3 regions of the Bradyrhizobium sp. CFUWI genome follow, and region 1 is predicted to be linked to each of the others. Evidence: riboswitches for the same ligand, from Rfam matches in the RefSeq annotation. Region 1 holds a riboswitch; each other region holds the start of a gene.

Region 1 (2,198 bases):
CCGGCGCCCTCGACCAGCACGAGATCGGCGCGCGCCTTCAGCCGTTCAAAACTCTCCAGCACCGCGCCCATCAGCGAGGGCTTCATTGCGGCGTAGTCGCGCGCACGCGCCGTGGCAATGCGTTTGCCTTGGACCACGATTTGCGCGCCGACATCGGTCTCGGGCTTCAGCAGCACCGGGTTCATGTCGGTGTGCGGCTCCACGCCTGCGGCGAGCGCCTGAAATGCCTGGGCGCGGCCGATCTCACCGCCGTCGACGGTGACGGCCGCGTTGTTCGACATGTTCTGCGGCTTGAAGGGCAGCACGCGCAAGTCCCGCCGCGTGAACGCGCGCGCGAGGCCGGCGACGATGAGCGATTTGCCCACGTCGGAGCCGGCTCCCTGGATCATCAGCGCGCGTGCCATCGTCGTTCAGAACTCGACGCCGGCCTGAGCCTTGATGCCGGAGCGGAAGGGATGCTTGACCAGCGTCATCTCGGTGACGAGGTCGGCGATCTCGATCAGCTCGTCCTTGGCGTTGCGCCCGGTGAGCACGACGTGAGTCATCGGCGGCTTCGAGGTGGTCAGGAAGTCGACGACCTCGGCGATGTCGAGATAATCGTAGCGCAGCGCGATGTTGATCTCGTCGAGCACGACCATGCGCAGGTTCTCATCGAGGATCAGCTCCTTGGCCTTCTCCCAGCCGGCGCGCGCGGCGGCGATGTCGCGGGCGCGGTCCTGCGTCTCCCAGGTGAAGCCTTCGCCCATCGCATGGAACTGGCAGAGCTCGCCGAAATGACCGGTGAGCAGGCGGCGCTCGCCGGTGTCCCAAGCGCCCTTGATGAATTGCACCACCGCGCAGGGGAAGCCATGGGCAACGCAGCGCACGATCATGCCGAAGGCGGAGGAGGACTTGCCCTTGCCGGCGCCGGTGTGGACGATAATGAGGCCCTTTTCGCCGCTCTTGGTCGCCATGATCTTGTCGCGGGCGGCTTTCTTCTTCGCCATTTTCTGGGCGTGCCGGGCGTCGGTTTCCTCAGGTGTTTGGGTGTCCGGTTCAGGCGTCATTGGATCCGGTCCTTCGGCTTGACAAGAGGCGGCCACCGGCAAATGGTGGCCCGGCGTTGGTTCCTGTCCTATGACAGGCGAAGAGGGAATGCGATAGGGTCCGAATCGGCAAGATTTGGGTCCAAAATGCAGCCGCCCCCGCGACCGTGACCGGAGAGATGCCCAAAGCCACTGATTCCCCAGGGAATCGGGAAGGCGGGGATCGAAGGGCCTAGACCCTGCTCCGCAAGCCGGGAGACCTGCCAGCGCGGACGAGTTTTGGACCGGCGGACGGGGTGTTCCGCGACGGGGAAGCGGGCCTTCTGACGAATGGTCCGTGTGCCTCATCGCCTCCCGCTGTTATCTGGAAGAGGCGATGACCGTCACACTTCACGTCTGCATCACCTGCCGTGCCGGCCAGACGCTTGGCGAGGGCGAGACCACGCCCGGCAAGCGCCTGCACGGTGCGATCCTCGAGGCCGGCGTGCCCGACGGCGTCAATGTGGTTCCCGTCGAATGCCTGTCGGCCTGCAGCCAGGGCTGCTCGGTGGCGCTGAGCGCACCCGGCCGCTGGTCCTATGTTTACGGCCGCCTGTCGGATGCGAATGCGCAGGACGTAGTCGCAGGCGCTGCGGCCTATGCGGCCGCGCCGGACGGGCTCGTGCCCTGGCGCAGCCGCCCCGAAATCTTCCGCAAGCAGTCGCTTGCCCGCATTCCCCCCATTGCAATCGTGCCGGAGGCCGCCGAATGAGCTCGCTCGCAAAAGTCCCGGTCACGGTGGTCACTGGTTTCCTCGGCTCCGGCAAGACGACGCTGATCCAGCATCTTCTCGCAAATCCCAACGGCAGGAAGCTCGCCGTGCTCGTCAACGAGTTCGGCAGCGAGGGCGTCGACGGCGAGATCCTGAAGTCCTGCGCCGATGCGAACTGCCCGGAAGAGAACATCGTCGAGCTTGCCAATGGCTGCATCTGCTGCACCGTCGCCGACGATTTCATTCCGACCATGGAGAAATTGCTGGCGCGGCCGGTGCGGCCCGATCACATCCTGATCGAGACTTCGGGCCTGGCGCTGCCGAAGCCGCTGCTGAAGGCGTTCGACTGGCCACAGATCCGCTCGCGCATCACGGTCGACGGCGTGATCGCACTCGCCGACGCCGAGGCCGTGGCGGCGGGC
Region 2 (2,198 bases), on a different contig from region 1:
GATGAAGCCGGGCTCCTTATTCCACTGGTCCCAGGTCTCGAGGTTGAGCGACGACAGGCAGCACACCGCGGTGCGCTCCTCGTCGCGATGATCGATGCCGGTCGGCAGCGTAATCTCGCTGCACAGGTTGGAGGTCGAGACCTTGAGGCCGAGCTCGCGCTGGTGCTTGGGGAGCGCGCGGTTCACGGTGTCGATGAACAAGAGATAAGGCTCGCCCGTCTGCAGCCGGTTCTCAAGGATACGTTGCCACAGCTGGCGGGCATCGATCTCGCGGACGACCTCGTTAGTCTTCGGGCTGCGCAGAGCGAACGTGGTGCCGGCACCCACGGCACGCATGAACTCGTCGGTGACGTTGATGCCGTGATGTAGGTTGAGGCTCTTGCGGTTGAAGTCGCCGGACGCCTTGCGGATCTCGAGGAACTCCTCGATCTCGGGATGGTGGATATCGAGATAGACCGCCGCCGAGCCGCGCCGCAACGAGCCCTGGCTGATCGCCAGCGTCAGGCCGTCCATGACGTGGATGAACGGGATGATGCCCGAGGTGACGCCGCCCCTCACTTTCTCGCCGATCGAGCGAACATTCCCCCAGTAGGTGCCGATGCCGCCGCCGTTGGAGGCAAGCCAGACGTTCTCGTTCCAGGTGCCGACGATGCCTTCGAGCGAGTCCGACACCGAGTTAAGGAAGCACGAGATCGGCAGGCCGCGCGGGGTGCCGCCGTTGGAGAGCACCGGTGTGGCCGGCATGAACCACAGTCGAGACATCCCATCATACAGACGTTGGGCATGCGCAACATCGTCCGCGAAGGCGCAAGACACCCGGGCGAACATGTCCTGGAGGCTTTCGCCGGCGAGCAGATAACGGTCGGTCAGCGTCAGCTTGCCGAACGACGTCAGCAGGTTGTCGCGCGACCGATCGAGCGTGAGGTCAGACGGCCTTGGCGATGGCGCGAGGGGCCTTGGCAGCGGAGCCGGCGATGGCGGCGGCTGCACAAGACACAGCTCAGGCGTGGTAGGCTTGGCCTGCGCTGGGAGCGGCCGCACACTCGGCATCTCGATGAGATGACCATGCTGATCGAAATCGTAAGACGGCGACATCGGCAACCCCGCGATGTTTGAGGCTGGGGGGCCGTGCGGACGACTTGCGAGGAGACCGGGCAAATATCACCAGTTGCAAGCAACCCACCGGGGCACCCCGCCCGAGGACGTTCGTTCTGTCGCGGCAGGTCTCCTGGCTCGCGGGTCGCTGCGGCTGTCGGCCTTCCCAGCGCTGTCGCGCCAGTGACCATGATGACAACCGCTCGCCGCTTACAGTTGCGGGGGCAGCCTCGGAATAGCCGTTGCCGGCGCACCGGGTTCCCTCTTAGCTTCCATCCTACGAGATGCGGGAATGGAAGACCGTGACGGGCTACATATAGGCGCCGCTCGCGGAGATTCGTCAAGGCGGCACCGTCAAGTTAACGAATTGGAGCAGCCCCAAGGTCGAGGTTCGGCGAGCGCTTGTCGTGGAGATCTCGCGCCAAGTCGCAAAGGCTCGCTCGCGCGAACCACGACGGAAGTCGGCAGTGACGGCTCCGAGAGAGAGGATGTGGAAAAGGTTCGCGACCTGATCATGAACTGACAGAAAAGTTGAGCCTGACGGGACGATTTGAAACGCTTCATGATCCGATCGCGTCGCCTGTCACCCTTCCGGCGTTCGTGGTCTGGACTATCCCTTCACCCGGCGATGTCCGCTGTAGGTGCTTCCCGTCGAGTCTCTACTCCTCCCCCCTGGCAGGGGCTTGGCTCGGGATTGGCAATGAAGGTTTCCGCGACTTTGAGCAGTTCTGCTCCTCTTTCCCCAAGGGCCCCGCATCGGCCCATCTATACGGCGCATACGACCTCGGGGCAAAAGGACTAGAGTCTGTTCCGCTCACGGATTGAGCAGCCGAGCGTCAGGGCGTGTACTGTTGCCCGCCAGCATTTGATGCTAGTGAACAGCGGTTAATAAATCACTGAAAGTGCATTGCATGCCTTGGCGAGCAATGGAGTGCGAAGATCTTCCATCTGTGAACGCGATCGTAGATCGCGTTCACCTCAATTACCCTGAGGATGAGTGAGCTGGTCCCGCAAATCTGAACAGCGCGATAAGTGGAGTTTCTGCCTGACGGCGGGCAAGATTGACCCGCGAATCAGGAGAGACGATGAGCAGACGAGCACGG
Region 3 (2,198 bases), on a different contig from region 1:
TGGCGCAGCGGAACACCTCGGTACCAAGCTCCTGATGAGAATTGTTTGCCGCTATTGAACCGTTTGGTTCGGCATCGTTGCCAGAATGTGGCTTTCGATCTCTGCCATGCGTTTGGCCATTTGCGGCCATCGGCCATGGTGCGTCTGCCGCTCCTATCGCGACATGCGGCGCTTCGAGAATAGCCTCAGTTAGGAGCGCTTTGCACTCGATGGCGACGAGGCGAAACCGATCTTTACCGCCGAACATTTGGAGTCTTGCTGAACCGCACATCAACGTGCTGGCCGGGTATGTTGCTGGCTTCGCCAGCTTGGGCCTGTTCAACACGGATCCTGTTGGCCGAGAAGGTGGCTGGATGGTGGACTTGCTCAAAGAAGCGCTGAGAAGCCGGAGATGCGTTCTGCTCGAGGCAGCAGTCCCGACCGGGCAAGCCGCATTTGTCCCTTCCACCGATCTGGCGTGCGGCCCGCAGGCAGCTGCGATCGTCATTCCGATATTGCTGACTTGAGAGCGCTTACATCGGCTCAACGCATCAAGATGCGCGGCCATTCGCGTAGCGGATGTCGCAGCACCAGCTTGAGACATGATCTGAGAGGTTGACGGAAGACTTGTCTTCTCGATAATCCAAGTCGTCGAGGTTCTCCGGTCGCACTTGATCCGGAGCTAAGAGGGAAGCCGGTGAAGATGCCGGCGCTGCCCCCGCAACTGTGAGTGGCGAGCCGCTGTCCAACGATGTCACTGAAGCCTGCGCGGCTTCGGGAAGGCCGGACAGCAGCGATGACCCGCGAGCCAGGAGACCTACCCCGACAATATATTCGTCCACGGGCGGGGTGTCCCGGTGGTGCGCCAAGCAGCCGTCGCACTGCGCGACTTCCCCTGCCTGCGTCCGCCATGGCCTTCTGCCCCCAACACGGGGTTAACGCTATGTCTCTTCTCTCCCTTCCCGTTGCCACGCTCGGAACGCCACGCATCGGTCCAAGGCGCGAGCTCAAACTCGCTCTAGAAAGCTACTGGGCCGGAAAAAGCAGCGAACAGCAGTTGCTGGAGGACGCAGCTGGCCTGCGTGCCGCGAACTGGGCTCGTCAGAAATCTATCGGCGTCACGGTCATTCCATCAAACGATTTCTCGCTGTATGATCAGGTGCTCGACACAAGTGTCATGGTTGGCGCCATCCCGGAGATCTACGCCTCAAAAGCCGAATCCGTTTCGCTGAAGACGTACTTCGCCATGGCCCGCGGATCACAATGCGACGATCGGGATGCGAGTTGCGGTCACGGACCGCGCGGATTTGGCGCACCCCCGCAGGAGATGACCAAGTGGTTCGATACCAACTACCACTACATGGTCCCCGAGTTTCGCAGAGGACAGACTTTCAGGCTATGCTCTCGCAAGCCGATCGAGGAGTATGAGGAAGCCAAGGCCCTTGGCTTTCAGACCCGCCCTGTCCTGATCGGGCCGGTCACATTCCTAAAGCTCGGCAAGAGTCCCGATCCTGCGTTCCAGCCACTCTCACTACTGGATGAACTGTTACCGGCCTATATCGAAGTTCTGCAGGAATTGGCCAAACGTGGAGCAAATTGGGTTCAGTTCGACGAGCCCTGCCTGGTTCTTGATCTGGATGAGAGGGCGCGGCAATCTTTGCGACATGCCTATGATCGGCTCGCCAAGGAGGTGCCGGCCATCAAGATCTTAGTTGCCAGCTATTTCGGCGACCTCGGGGACAATCTGAACACCGCGTTGAGCCTGCCAGTTGCCGGACTACACCTCGACCTAGTTCGAGCGCCACAGTTGTTGGACCAGATCATCGCTGGCGGCCGAAGTGATCTCGTCATGTCGCTCGGTGTCGTCGACGGCCGGAATGTATGGCGGTCGAATTTGTCCTCGCTGCGCCAGCGGCTCGAACCCGCGATTGCGAAGCTCGGCAAGGACCGTGTACAGATTGCCCCATCCTGCTCGCTGCTTCATGTGCCGGTCGATGTTGAACTTGAAACCGGGCTCGTTTCCGACGTCAAGAGCTGGCTTGCTTTCGCGGTCCAGAAGATGCGGGAGCTTGCGATCCTGGCGCGGGCACTCGCAGGCGACCAGAATGTTGCGCCAGCTCTTGCCCAGTCGGAATGTACCGCGACTGTTCGCCGGACTTCGCCAAAAATCCGTGATGCTAATGTCGCTGTCCGGATGAAAGCGATCGATCAGACCATGC

Evidence for each region. Region 1 has a riboswitch for cobalamin ahead of AC066S_RS06840 (DUF1636 family protein). Riboswitches for the same ligand answer to the same signal wherever they lie in the genome.
Region 2: another riboswitch for cobalamin. It lies ahead of AC066S_RS38455 (ribonucleoside-diphosphate reductase subunit alpha); the one in region 1 lies ahead of AC066S_RS06840 (DUF1636 family protein).
Region 3: another riboswitch for cobalamin. It lies ahead of metE (5-methyltetrahydropteroyltriglutamate--homocysteine S-methyltransferase); the one in region 1 lies ahead of AC066S_RS06840 (DUF1636 family protein).

The regions. Positions count from the first base shown of each region.
Region 1 is NZ_JBWJZE010000002.1:665,296-667,493, forward strand. It holds gene AC066S_RS06830 (cobyric acid synthase) at 1-404, opposite strand, end outside; gene cobO (cob(I)yrinic acid a,c-diamide adenosyltransferase) at 411-1,046, opposite strand; cobalamin riboswitch at 1,087-1,307, shown strand; gene AC066S_RS06840 (DUF1636 family protein) at 1,402-1,776, shown strand; gene cobW (cobalamin biosynthesis protein CobW) at 1,773-2,198, shown strand, end outside.
Region 2 is NZ_JBWJZE010000070.1:2,313-4,510, forward strand. It holds gene AC066S_RS38455 (ribonucleoside-diphosphate reductase subunit alpha) at 1-1,095, opposite strand, end outside; cobalamin riboswitch at 1,202-1,415, opposite strand; partial or broken gene AC066S_RS38460 (hypothetical protein) at 1,436-1,677, opposite strand.
Region 3 is NZ_JBWJZE010000044.1:12,203-14,400, reverse strand. It holds gene AC066S_RS37190 (hypothetical protein) at 210-506, shown strand; cobalamin riboswitch at 617-818, shown strand; gene metE (5-methyltetrahydropteroyltriglutamate--homocysteine S-methyltransferase) at 923-2,198, shown strand, end outside.